DNA from 3 places in the Halorhodospira sp. 9628 genome. Region 1 is predicted to be linked to each of the others. Evidence: predicted binding sites of a transcription regulator. Region 1 holds the regulator's gene; each other region holds the start of a gene.
What was found. Region 1 encodes sigma-54, which starts transcription at its own class of promoters, with help from an activator protein. Its sites were predicted from a motif close to TGGCANGNTNCNTGCTT; they were not measured.
Positions count from the first base shown of each region.

Region 1 (4,278 bases):
CCGACACGCCGCTGCGCTCGCCCGCGACCCGCTCGGAGATCAGCCCGCGCAGGTCGTGGACCGTGGTCCGCGAGGTGTCGATACTCCAGTCGGCCACCTCGCGCAGCGGTTCGAGCAGGGCGCGCTCGGCGCGCAGGGCGTCGGCCAGCGGCTGATCGCCCTCGGCGAGGGGGTGGCGCCGCCGGGTCTCGCTGTAGCGGCGCATGAGGATGGCGTCTTCGGCGTAGAGGAACAGCACCTCGGTGGCGATGCCCTGCTCGCGCAGCGCAGTCAGCGTCTCGGGCAGGCGCTGCAGGTCGCGGGGCGGGTTGCGGGCGTCCAGCCCCACCGCGAAGCGCTCGCCGGTGGGTGCGTCGCGATTCTGCGCGTAGCGGGCCAGCTCGCCGATCAGGCTCACTGGCAGGTTATCGATGCAGTAGTAACCGGCGTCTTCCAGGGTGTGCAGGGCGACGCTCTTGCCCGAGCCCGACAGGCCGCTGACCACGATCAGGCGCAGTTCGCTCATGCCGGCACCCCGTGGTTCCGGCCGCTGCGCTGGTGTGTTGCGACCTCCGCGACGAGGCGGCCGGCGGCGGCCTCGATCAGCGGCGCCAGCGGCCGGCGTTCGCTGTCGGTCAGGGTCACCCGGGGTAGGGCCAGGCCGAGCAGTTCGCGGTGATCGCGCCGGCCGTGCAGGGCGGCCTCGGCTTCGGTGGGGCCGGGAGCGCGCTGGAGCTGGATGCACAGAGCCACGGCGGTCTCGCTGCGCAGCGCCGCGGGGCCGTAGAGTTCGGTGATGTCCACCAGGCCGAGGTCGCGCAGGTAGAGCAGCCCCCGCCCCTGCTGCGGACCGGCGCCGAGCAGGCGGTCACCGTCGCGGCGCAGCTGTACGGCGTCGTCGGCCACCAGGGCGTGACCACGGTCGAGCAGCGCCAGGGCGGCGTCGCTCTTGCCCACGCCGCTGGGGCCCTCCAGCAGGATTCCGTGGCCGTGGACCGCCATCAGCAGGCCGGGGATGACCGGCCGGTTCCCGGCCGCGTTCACGATGGGTCGGCGTGCGACTGCCATTCGCGCAGGGCCATCTGCAGCTCGTCCCCGTCCGAGGAGCGGCGCAGCCGCTCGCACAGGCTGCTGTCGCTGAACATCTCGGCAAGGCTGGCGAGGATCTGCAGGTGCTCGTCGGTGAAGTGCTCGGGTACGACGAGGGCGAAGAGCAGGTCCACCGGTGCCTTGTCGAAGGCGTCGAAATCGATGCCCCGGTCCAGGCGGATGAGGGCCCCGATGGCGCGGTCGATCCCGTCGATGCGGGCGTGGGGCACGGCGACGCCGTGCCCCAGGCCCGTGCTGCCCAGTCGCTCACGGGCCAGCAACCGGTTGCTGATCTCCCGGGCGTCGAGGCCGTCGCCGCTGGCCCCGATCAGCTCGCCTATGCGCAGGAGCACCTGCTCCTTGTCCTCGATGCCGCTCTCGCAGCGAACACGTTCCGGCGTGATGAGTTGCTCGATGTCCATGGAGTGTCCGATCGGCTGGCCCGCTGAACCGCGTCCCGCCGCCTTAAAGGCTGGCCTTGAGGGACGCGCCCTGCCGTCGCTGATCGACGGCCTTCTCTTTGTGTTTCAGGACCTGACGGTCAAGCTTGTCCACGAGCACGTCAATGGCTGCATAGAGATCCTCCTCGATGGCATCGGCAAAAACGCGCCCGCCGCCACCCCCGATGTGGATGACCGACTCGGCCTTCTGCTGCTTCTTCTCCACCGTGAGGATCACCTCGGTATCGATGACGTGGTCGAAGTGGCGCTGGATGCGTTGCATCTTCTCGTTCACATGCGCCCGGAGGGCCGGGGTGATCTCGACATGATGCCCACTGAGCTTGATCTGCATACCGCCTCCTGAACCCCTTTGCCGCCGGCGGAGCCGGGGGCCTCAGCGCCCCCGGGCCTCCCTGCGCTCCGCCGACGATGCGATGGACAGGGACTCCCGGTACTTGGCGACCGTCCGACGCGCCACCTGGATCCCCTCCTCATGAAGGATACGCGCAATCGCGCTGTCACTCAGCGGTTTTGCCCGATCCTCCTCGGCGATCAGCCGGCGGATCCGCGCCCGGATCGCCGTCGCCGAAGCCTCTCCGCCGTCGCTGGTCTGCACGTGGCTCGAGAAAAAGTACTTGAACTCGAAGGTGCCCCGCGGGGTGTGCATGTACTTGTTGGTGGTGATGCGGGAGATGGTGGACTCGTGCATCTCCACCGCCTCGGCGATCTCGCGCAGAACCAGTGGTTGCATCGCCTCCTCGCCGTGGTCGAGGAACCCCTGTTGCCGCTCTACGATGGCGCTGGCCACTTTCAGCAAGGTCTCGTTCCTGCTGCGCAGGCTCTTGATCAGCCAGCGCGCCTCTTGGAGATGGTTGCGGAGGCAGTGGTTGTCCGCGCTGCGGTCCGCTCTGCGGATCAGGCTGGCGTAATACGCGTTGACGCGCAAGCGGGGGGCGGTCTCGCCGTTGAGTTCCACCTGCCAGACGCCGTCGCGGCGCACGACGAGGACATCGGGGATGATGTAGTCCGGGGTTGTGTCGCTGATCTGCGAGCCCGGGCGTGGATCGAGGCTCTGGATCAGACCGAGGATGCCGCCGAGGGCATCTTCGCCGACCCCCAGGGCGCGGCCCAGGTCGTCATGGCGGCGTTCGGCGATGAGCTCCAGGTGGTGGAGGAGGGCGTGCTGCGCCTCCGCACGCCAGGGCGTGTCCTCGGGAAGCTGCTCGAGCTGGACGCACAGCGCTTCCTGAGGGTCGCGGGCGGCAACGCCGGTCGGGTCGAGCCGCTGGACACGCTGCAGGACCGCCTCTAGCTCCTCGGCGCTGACTTGCTCGTCGGCCGGACAGCCGGCCAGCAGATCCTCGGTGCTCTGGGTCAGGTAGCCGTCGTCGCCGACGGCGTCGACGATGACCTCGGCGATGGAGCGCTCCCGGGCGGAGAAGGCCTCGAGCTCGATCTGCGCGTGCAGGTGCTGCTGGAGGCTGTCGGAGGCGGCCGGCCGGTTGTCGAGGGTGTCGCGCTGCGCACCCTCGTCGCCGGGGGCGCTCAGTGCCGTGCTGCCGTCGTAGATGTCGTCCCAGGAGGTGTCCAGGGGCAGGTCTTCGGGGATGTCCTCGCCGGCGGGTTCGCTGGCCGGTGCCTCGTCCTCGTGGGGTTCCGTTTCCTGCTGCTCCTGCTCCTGCCCGGGCTCGGCCTCCTCATCGAGCTCGAGCATGAAGTTCGACTCCAGGGCCTGCTGGATCTCGGTGCGCAGCTCCAGGCTGGAGAGCTGCAGCAGCCGGATGGCCTGCTGCAGCTGCGGGGTCATGGTCAGCTGCTGACCGATGCGTAGCTGAAGCGACTGCTTCATGGCCGTGTCCGTTGTGCTTGAAGCATCCGTAGTCCGTCACTCACAGGCGGAAGTCCTCGCCCAGGTACACCTCGCGTACCCGCGGGTTGGCCAGCACGCTCTCGGCGTCCCCGGCGGCCAGCACCTCGCCGTCACTGAGGATGTAGGCGCGTTGCACGATGCCCAGCGTCTCGCGCACGTTATGGTCGGTGATCAGCACGCCGATACCCCGTTGCGCCAGCTGGCGGACGATCCGCTGGATCTCGCCCACCGAGATGGGGTCGACCCCGGCGAATGGCTCATCAAGCAGTATGAACCGCGGATTCGCCGCGAGGGCGCGGGCGATCTCCACGCGCCGGCGCTCGCCCCCGGACAGGGCGATCCCCGGGGAGTCGCGCACGTGGGTCACGCCGAACTCCTCGAGCAGGCGATCCAGCTCCTGCTCGCGCTCAGTGCCGTCCAGGTCGTCGCGCAGCTGCAGGATGGCCCGTACGTTATCCGCAACGCTCAGTTTACGAAAGACCGAGGGTTCCTGGGGGAGGTAGCCGATGCCCAATCGGGCCCGGGCGTGAATGGGCAACCGGGTGAGGTCGTCGCCTTCCAGGGTGATTCGCCCCTCGTCGGCCTGCACCAGGCCGACGACCATGTAAAAGCACGTGGTCTTGCCGGCCCCGTTGGGGCCGAGCAGGCCGACGATCTCACCGTCGGCGACCTCCAGCCCCGCGCCGTTGACCACGGTGCGGCCGCGATAGCGCTTGCTCAGCCCCTCCGCGCGCAGCGTCACCAACGGGTCATTCCTCCTCGCGCCGTGCCGGATACAGGATGGTCCGCGCCCGCTGCCCCTCGGCGCCGCGGGCCTTCATGACCTGCCCCTCCAGGTCGACGTCGATGGTCTCGGCGGTGACTTGATCATCCCCCTGCCAGAGATGTGCATCGCCCTGG
Region 1 covers NZ_JAJNRF010000006.1:14,736-19,013, reverse strand. Annotated here, with positions in the region: gene rapZ (RNase adapter RapZ) at 1-505, opposite strand, end outside; gene LRG10_RS07590 (HPr kinase/phosphorylase) at 502-1,047, opposite strand; gene LRG10_RS07585 (PTS sugar transporter subunit IIA) at 1,020-1,490, opposite strand; gene hpf (ribosome hibernation-promoting factor, HPF/YfiA family) at 1,534-1,860, opposite strand; gene LRG10_RS07575 (RNA polymerase factor sigma-54) at 1,903-3,357, opposite strand; gene lptB (LPS export ABC transporter ATP-binding protein) at 3,398-4,123, opposite strand; gene lptA (lipopolysaccharide transport periplasmic protein LptA) at 4,128-4,278, opposite strand, start outside.

Region 2 (4,278 bases), on a different contig from region 1:
CGTACCGGGCGTCCGGCCGCGCGCAGGCAGGCGGCCTCGGCGGCCACCACGGTGACCAGGGTGATCAGCAGCAGATTGAGGGCCGGCCAGCCGTAGAGCCACACCCCGAAGGCGGTGGCGGGTGCTGCGGCGAGCAGCACCTGGCGCATCAGGGTGGGCAGGCTCAGCGGGGCCCGGGTGTGGGGGCCGGCAACCAGCTCGCTCACGTCTGAGTCTCCTTCTCCTCGTTTTGCGGCTGCTCCTGGGCTGGACTTTCCGAATCGCCGCCGGCGGCCTTCTGCTGCGCCCGCTGGCGGCGGCGGGCCGCGGCGGCGGCCTTCTTGCGTTCCTGCTCGCGTCGCTGGCGCTCCGCCCGCTGCTCGGCCATGCGCCGCTGCAGTTCGCTGCGCTCCTTGGCGGCGGCTTGCTCGGCGCGCTGACCGCGGGCGTGGTGGAAGAGCTGGACCAGCGGCCGCGCCGAGGGACAGACGTAGGCGCAGGAACCGCAGGTCAGGCAGTCCATCAGGCCGCTGGCCGCGGCGCCGTCGACGTCGCCGGCGGCGGCGCGGTTGGCGATCTCGAAGGGCATCAGCCCCATCGGGCAGGCATCGACACAGCGCCCGCAACGGATGCAGGGGCGCCCTTCGGCCTCGCGGATCTCCGCGGCCGTCAGGGCGATGACGCCGTTGGTGCCCTTGGCCACGCCGGCCTCCAGCGGGGCCACCTGGCCCATCATCGGACCGCCGGCGAGCACCCGGGCCGGGTCCTCGCGCAGCCCGCCGGCCGCCTCGAGCAGGGTCTGCAGCGGCAGACCCAGGGGCACCTCGAAGTTCGTCGGCTCGGCCACGGCGCCGCCGCCGACGGTGACCGGACGGCTGATCAGCGGTCGGCCGTGGCGGGCGGCGCGGTGGACGGCGTAGGCGGTGCCGACGTTGTGCACCACCACGCCGATATCCGCCGCCCGCGCCCCGGCGGGTACCTCGCAGCCGGTCAGCGTGTAGATCAGGTGTTTTTCCGAGCCCTGGGGCCAGAGGCTCGGCACCGGCACCACGTCGGGGCCGCCCAGGGCGTCGGTGGCGCGGCGCAGGGCGTGGATGGCCTCCGGCTTGTTGTCCTCGACCCCGATGGCGGTGCGCTCGGCTCCCAGGGCGCGGGCCATCAGCTGGGCGCCGTCGATGATCCCGGCGGCGCGCTCGCGCATCAGGCGGTCGTCGCAGGTCAGGTACGGCTCGCACTCACCGCCGTTGAGGATCAGGGTGGCCACCGGCTGCCCGGCGCCGAGCTTGACCGCCGCCGGGAAGGCGGCGCCCCCCATGCCGACGATGCCCGCCTCGGCCACCCGGGTGGCGATGGCCATAGGGTCGAGCTGCCCGGCCGGCGCGGTCATCGGGTCCGGCAGCTGCGGCGCCCAGCGCTCCTCGCCGTCGGGTTCGATGATCACGGTGGGGACGGTCAGCCCCGAGGGGTGCGGCGCCGGATGGCGGTCAATGGCCACCACCCGGCCCGAGGTGGGGGCGTGGACGGCGGCCGAGAGGCCGGCTTCCGGCGTGCCGATGCACTGCCCCTTGGCGACGTCCTGGCCCGGTGCGACCGCCGGCAGGGCGGGCGCGCCGATGTGCTGGGCCAGCGAGACGTAGAGCCGCTGCCCGGCCCGCAGGGGTTCCAGCGGGGCCTCTGCGGTGGATTGCTTGCGCGACTCGGTGCGTACGCCGCCGCGGATGATCTTTGGTTTGCTAAGCAGCACGGTCGCAGGCCTCCGTCGGTCGCGGCCAGCGCCAATTGGCCAGGGTGACCGGCTCCGGGACCATCTCCAGCGCGCCGGTGGCGCAGACGTCGATGCACGCCGTGCAGCCGGAACACGCCTCGGGCAATACCCCGTGGATCTGCTTGGGTGCGCCGATGACCGCATCGGTGGGGCAGGCCTTGATGCACTTCAGGCAGCCGGTGCACAGGTCCTCGCGGGTGACCCGCGCCACCCGGCGGACGCCGTCGTCGCCGTCTTCCAGGACCAGCGGCTGCCCGGTGATCCGGGCAATCTCCTCGGCCACGGCGCGACCGCCGGGCGGGCAGAAGTTCACCGGCAGCTCGCCGGCGGCCACGGCCCGGGCGCCGACGCTGCAGCCGGGCAGGCCGCACTGGCCGCAGTTGGTACCGGGCAGGACGCGCTCCACCTCCTCGGCGGTCTCGTCCGGCGGCGGCTTTAGATACTGCGCGGCCACGGCCAGCAGGAACCCGATCACCAGCGCCATCCCGGTCAGAACCAGCATCGCTGCATACATCGCCTCACCCTCCTTCGGGCAGTCCGGTCAGTCCTATGAACGCCAGCGACAGCAGTCCGGCGACCACGAAGCCGATGGGGGCACCGGCAAAGGCGGCCGGCACCGCCGCCGTGGCCAGCCGCTCGCGCAGGCCGGCGAACAGGACCAGAACCAGCGTGAAACCGAGCGCCGCTCCGACGCCGAAGACCAGGCTCTCGGCGAAGGTGTGCGCTTCCTGGATGTTGAGCAGGGCCACGCCGAGCACGGCGCAGTTGGTGGTGATCAGCGGCAGGAAGACGCCCAGAACCTGGTGCAGGGCGGGGCTGACCCGGGCGACGGCCATCTCGGTGAACTGCACGGTCCCGGCGATAACGAGGATGAAGCTGAGGATGCGCAGGAACTCCAGGTCCAGGGGGATGAGCAGGGCGTGCTCGATCACCCACCCGGCCGCCGCCGCCAACGTGAGTACGAAGGTGGTGGCCAGGCCCATGCCCAGGGCGGTATCCAGTCGGTTCGACACACCCATGAACGGGCACAGCCCCAGGAACTGGGTCAGGACCACATTGTTCACCAGGGCGACGCCGAGCAGCAGTAGCAGGTATTCCGTCATCCTCTTTCCCTTTCCCGGCCCGTCGGCGGCGTTCGCTACGGGTCAAGCATCAGCCGTGCCAGCCGGTACCCTTTGAGCACCACGGTCCCGCAACCCCGCGTCATCCCGTCCGAACCTCGCCCATTTGCACCAAAGAGGTGCCGTTGCACCGATGTGGCACAGACGACAAAAGCATCACCTTCCGTGAATCACTGTGAGAAACGCGACAAACGGGGGTCGACGGTTCGCCGGCTGTCTGGAACGGGAGTTGCAACGGTTTTGGCTGGCCCAGATGGGGTCAGGGGGCCCCAAGGCGTCTGACGAACGCGCCCTGCGGGTCTCCTGCGCTTCTCACCCCGGCAGGGCCGCGCGCAGAGCACGCTTCGCTGTGGCTGCGCGCTGATCGGCGCGAACCCGTAAAGGTTCGCGCCGAACCCCTGCCGGGGCTGCGATGCTCGGCGCGTTCAATGACGCCTTGGGGCCCCCTGACCCCATCTGGGCCAGCCAAAACCGATGCACCTAGCGGAGGGGAGTATTCATGGAGAACCCCACGTCCGTCGGCCCCCGAGAACGCGCCCGGGCCGGACTGGTCGAGGCCCAGCTCGAGGCGCTGTACCAGGTCAGCCGCGTACTCTCACGCAGTCTCGACCTGCGCGAGACCCTTCAGGCCGTCCTGGAAGTGCTCCACGAGCACGCCGATATGCACTCCGGGATGGTCGCCCTGCGCGACCCCGTCCGCCGCGAGACCATCGTCCGCGCGCTGTACGGGCAGAGCCCCGCCAATGAGGTCGCCTACCGGCCGGGCGAGGGGATCGTTGGCGAGATCCTCAATCACGCCGAGCCGCTGATCGTGCGGCGCATCTCCGAGGAGCCGCGCTTCCTCGATCGGCTCGGTCTCTACGATCCGGATCTGCCGTTCATCGGTGTACCCATCAACGGCCCCGGCGAGCAGGACCCGCCGGTGGGCGTACTCGCCGCCCAGCCCGCCGCCGACGAGGGCGCGTTGCTGGCCGAGCGCTCTCGGTTCATGCAGATGGTCGCCAACCTGGTCGCACAGACGGTCCGCCTGGCCACCGAGGTTGACCGTGAGCAGGCGGCCATCGTCGATGAGCGCGACCGCCTGCGCCGGGAGGTGCAGGAGAGCTACGGCTTCGAGAACGTCATCGGCCGGACCCCGGCTATCCGCCGGGTCTTCGAGCAGGTGCGCCGGGTGGCGCAGTGGAGCACTACGGTGCTGCTGCGCGGTGAGTCCGGCACCGGCAAGGAGCTGTTGGCCAACGCCATCCACTACAACTCGCCCCGGGCCGACGCGCCCTTTGTCAAGCTCAACTGCGCGGCGCTGCCCGACAGCCTGCTCGAGAGCGAGCTCTTCGGCCACGAGAAAGGCGCCTTCACCGGCGCTGTGCAGAGCCGGGTGGGGCGTTTCGAGCAGGCCGACGGCGGCACCATCTT
Region 2 covers NZ_JAJNRF010000010.1:93,190-97,467, reverse strand. Annotated here, with positions in the region: gene LRG10_RS10550 (RnfABCDGE type electron transport complex subunit D) at 1-206, opposite strand, end outside; gene rsxC (electron transport complex subunit RsxC) at 203-1,723, opposite strand; gene LRG10_RS10540 (RnfABCDGE type electron transport complex subunit B) at 1,713-2,258, opposite strand; gene rsxA (electron transport complex subunit RsxA) at 2,263-2,847, opposite strand; gene nifA (nif-specific transcriptional activator NifA) at 3,365-4,278, shown strand, end outside.
Region 2: the regulator sigma-54 is predicted to act here: its motif matches at 2,892-2,908, upstream of rsxA (electron transport complex subunit RsxA).

Region 3 (4,278 bases), on a different contig from region 1:
CTTGCCGCCCTGGAGGAGCGCGGGGTGCTGCGCTAGCCCGCCCCGCGCCTACCTACCCTTTGAGCACGCCGAGCGGACGCAGCCGGGCCACCCGGCGGCCGATGCCGGCGTGGGCGACCACGTCCACCACGTCGGCCACGTCCTTGTAGGCCTCGGCCAGCTCCTCGGCCACCGTATCCCGCGACGAGGCGCGCACCTCGATGCCGGCGGCGGCCAGCTCGGCATCCAGGTCCCGCCCCTTGGCCGCCCGCTTGGCCTGACGGCGGCTTAGCCGGCGCCCGGCGCCGTGGGCGCAGGAGCCGAAGGTCTCGGCGTAGGCGCCCTGGGTACCGAGCAGGACGTAGGAGTAGCGGGTCATGTCGCCGGGCAACAGCACCGGCTGCCCCAGCCCGCGCAGGTCCTCGGGCAGCTCCGGATGCCCCGGCGGGAAGGCGCGGGTGGCCCCCTTGCGGTGGACGCACAGCTCGCGCTCCTCGCCGTCGATCCGATGGCGCTCGAACTTGGCGATGTTGTGCGAGACGTCGTAGACCAGCTCCAGGTGTGCGGTCTCGCCGAGGACCTCGGCGAAGACCTGGCGCACTCGCTGGGTCATGGCCTGGCGGTTGACGTAGGCGAAGTTGGCGGCGGCCTGCATGGCCCCCAGGTAATCCCGGGCGGCGGAGCAGCTCAGCGGCGCACAGGCCAGCTGTCGGTCGGGCAGCTCGATGCTGTTGCGCCCGGTGATCCGCTCCATGGTCACCAGGAAGTCATCACAGACCTGGTGGCCGAGCCCGCGCGAGCCAGAGTGGATGAGCACGGTCAGCGTCCCCGCCTCCAGCCCCAGGCGCCGGGCAGCGGGCTCGTCGTAGACGGCGTCAACGCAGCCGATCTCGATGAAGTGGTTGCCGGAACCGACGGTGCCCACCTGATCCCGGCCGCGCTGGATGGCCCGATCGCTGACCGCCTCGGGGTCCGCACCGGGCAGCCGGCCACCGTCCTCGATCCGCCCCAGATCCGCGGGCTCGCCCAGCCCCACCTCGACGGCCCACTCCGCCCCCTCGCGCAGCAGCCGGCGCATGTCCCGGTTGCGCAGCAGGGTATCGCTGTACCCCCGCCCCACGCCGGCCGGAATGCGCTCGAAGAGCCGATCCATCAGGCGCGGCAAGTGGGTGCCGAGCTCCTCGGCACGCAGGGGCGTGCGCAACAACCGGATCCCACAGTTGATGTCGTAGCCCACACCTCCGGGCGAGATCACGCCCCCCTGTGCCGGATCGAAGGCCGCCACGCCGCCGATGGGAAAACCGAACCCCCAGTGGATATCCGGCATGCCGATGGAACGACCCACCACCCCGGGCAGGCAGGCCACGTTGGCCACCTGGCGGACGGCCTCGGTGTCGCGGATATCCTCGATCAGGGCGTCGCTGGCGAAGATCAGCCCGTCGACCTGCATGCGCCCCTGCCGCGGCAGCCGCCAGCGGCACCCGTTGAGCCGTTCCAGCACCAGGCCATCGGTAGCCTCGATGTGTTTCGCCATGCCCGCCTCCTCAACGGTTGCTGCCGTGCCCCGTGATCCCGGGCCGATCCCAGCCCCCAAGGTCGCATGCCCGGCCAGCCTCGTCCTCCCCCCTCCGCAAGGTTAGACCCTCGGGCGCGCACCATGGCGGTGCATTCGCCCCGGGGTGGTGCCCCCGCATCGGGCGCGCGGACCGGGCTGACCGGGACGACCCGGCTGCCTCGGCCCGTAACTGACTGTTTCCCCATGCCTCGCCGACCTGGCCCGCGTCTTGCTTGTGGTACAGGCAGCGGCAGTATCGACCGCGAAGGGCTACGGCTCGGAGGATCCGGCCCGACGCGTCACCGCAGACAATCTGGCCAAAAGGGCGACTAGGGTTCCGTCCGCACATCCGCGGGGCCTGGTCCGAGAGTCGCCGACCTCTCTCAGGGGGGTTACACGGAGGGACAAAAGCCCGGGAGATCGCGATCGATGCTCCCGCTTTGTACCCAACGGCAACCCCGAGGGAGAGATCCCATGAGCCGCAACCAGCACCCCCTGCGCCAACGACTCACCCACCTGTGTGCCGCCGCGGCCCTGTTTAGCACCGCCGCACTGCCCCTGGCCGCCTCGGCGGATGAACGCGACTCCTTCCGCATCGCCTGGAGCATCTACGTCGGCTGGATGCCCTGGGACTTCGGCGAGGCCGAGGGCATCGTCGACAAGTGGGCGGACAAGTACGACATCGAGATCGATGTGGTCCAGATCAACGACTACATCGAGTCGATCAACCTCTACACCGCCGGTTCCTTCGACGGCGTGACCCTGACCAACATGGACGCCCTGACCATCCCGGCGGCCAGCGGTGTCGACACCACCGCGCTGATCGCCGGCGACTTCTCCGACGGCAACGACGGCCTGGTACTGAAAGGGACCGACGACCTGGCCGACGTCGAAGGGCAGCGCATCCACCTGGTGGAGCTGTCCGTCTCCCACTACCTGCTGGCCCGTGCCCTGGACTCGGTGGGGCTGAGCGAGCGGGACGTGCAGGTGGTCAACACCGCCGACGCCGACATCGTCGGTGCCTTCCGCTCGGACGACGTCCGCGCCGCCGTGGCGTGGAACCCGCAACTGGGGGAGATCCGCAACCACGAGGACGCCCACGTGGTGTTCGACTCCTCGGACATCCCCGGCGAGATCATCGACCTGCTCGGCGTGCGCACCGAGGTGCTGGAAGAGCACCCGGAGCTCGGCAAGGCACTGACCGGGGCCTGGTACGAGATCATGGACGTCATGTCCGGCGACGATGCCGCCGGTGAGGCTGCCCGCACCGCCATGGCCGAGGCGGCCGGCACCGATCTGGCCGGCTACGAGGCGCAGCTCGCCTCCACCACCTTCTTCTACGACCCCGCCGAGGCGGTGGACTTCGTCACCAGCGAACAGCCCGCCGAGACCATGGAGAACGTCCGCCAGTTCGCCTACAAGCACGGGCTGCTCGGCGAGCGTGCCCCCAGCCCCGACTTCGTCGGGATCGAGCTGGCCGACGGCTCCACCCTGGGCGATGAGGCCAACGTCCAGTTGCGCTTCACCGACCGCTTCATGCGCAAGGCCGCTGAAGGCGAGCTGTAACGCCCCGCCCGGGGCGGATCAGCCCGCCCCGGGCCCCATCGGCAGCAGGAGCGTCATCCATGAAACGCCTGATCAACCGCCACCCGGGCCGGGTGGGAGGGGTCGCCTTGGCGATGCTCCCCTTCGTCCTCGCCCTAGTCGCCTACACCATCGCATCGTCCCAGCGCCTGGCCGAGAACCCCAACGACCCGGTGCTGCCGTCGCTGATCACCCTGACCGAGTCCTTCCTGCGCCTGGCCACAGAGCAGAGCCGGCGCACCGGCGAGGTGCTGCTGTGGCTGGACACCGGCGCCAGCCTGACCCGGCTCGGGCTCGGCGTGGCCCTGGCGGCCGCCGCCGGCCTGCTGGTCGGCATCCTCAACGGCTCGCTGCCCTACGCCCGGCGCACCTTCTCCCCCTTCGTCACCGCCGTGGCCATGATCCCACCGCTGGCGGTCCTGCCCATCCTGTTCATCGCCTTCGGCGTCGGCGAGCTGGCCAAGGTGATGCTGATCGTCTTCGGCATCGCGCCGTTCATCATGCGCGACCTCCAGCAGCGGGTCGAAGAGCTGCCCCGCGAGCAGCTGATCAAGGCGCAGACCCTGGGCGCCTCCACCTGGCAGATCGTGCTGCGGGTGGTCCTGCCGCAGACCCTGCCGCGGCTGATCGACGCCACACGGCTGAGCCTCGGCGCCGCGTGGCTCTTTCTCATCGCCTCGGAGGCGATCGCCGCCACCGAGGGGCTCGGCTACCGGATCTTCCTGGTCCGGCGCTACCTGGACATGGAGACGATCCTCCCCTACGTGGCGTGGATCACCCTGCTCGCCTTCCTCATCGATCTGACCCTGCGCGGCGTCAATCGCTGGCTCTTCCCCTGGTATGCCGGAAGGAGCGCCCGCTCATGAGTGCCACCATCCGCCTGGAGAACGTCTGGAAGTCCTACGGCCAAGACGTCGTCCTGGAGAACCTCTCGCTGGAGGTCGCCGCCGGCTCCTTCGTCACCCTGGTGGGGGCCTCGGGCTGCGGCAAGACCACCTTCCTCAAGATGCTCCTCGGCGAGGAGGCGCCGAGCCGCGGCCGCCTGCTCATGGACGAGGCCCCACTGCCCGGCGAGCCCGGTCCGGACCGCGGGGTAGTCTTCCAGCGCTACTCGGTCTTCCCGCACCTGACCGCCGTGCAGAACGTGCTCCTCGGCCTGG
Region 3 covers NZ_JAJNRF010000005.1:112,192-116,469, forward strand. Annotated here, with positions in the region: gene cysN (sulfate adenylyltransferase subunit CysN) at 1-36, shown strand, start outside; gene LRG10_RS07075 (RtcB family protein) at 53-1,513, opposite strand; guanidine-I (ykkC/yxkD leader) riboswitch at 1,853-1,955, shown strand; gene LRG10_RS07080 (putative urea ABC transporter substrate-binding protein) at 2,009-3,100, shown strand; gene LRG10_RS07085 (ABC transporter permease) at 3,160-3,984, shown strand; gene LRG10_RS07090 (ATP-binding cassette domain-containing protein) at 3,981-4,278, shown strand, end outside.
Region 3: the regulator sigma-54 is predicted to act here: its motif matches at 1,753-1,769, upstream of LRG10_RS07080 (putative urea ABC transporter substrate-binding protein).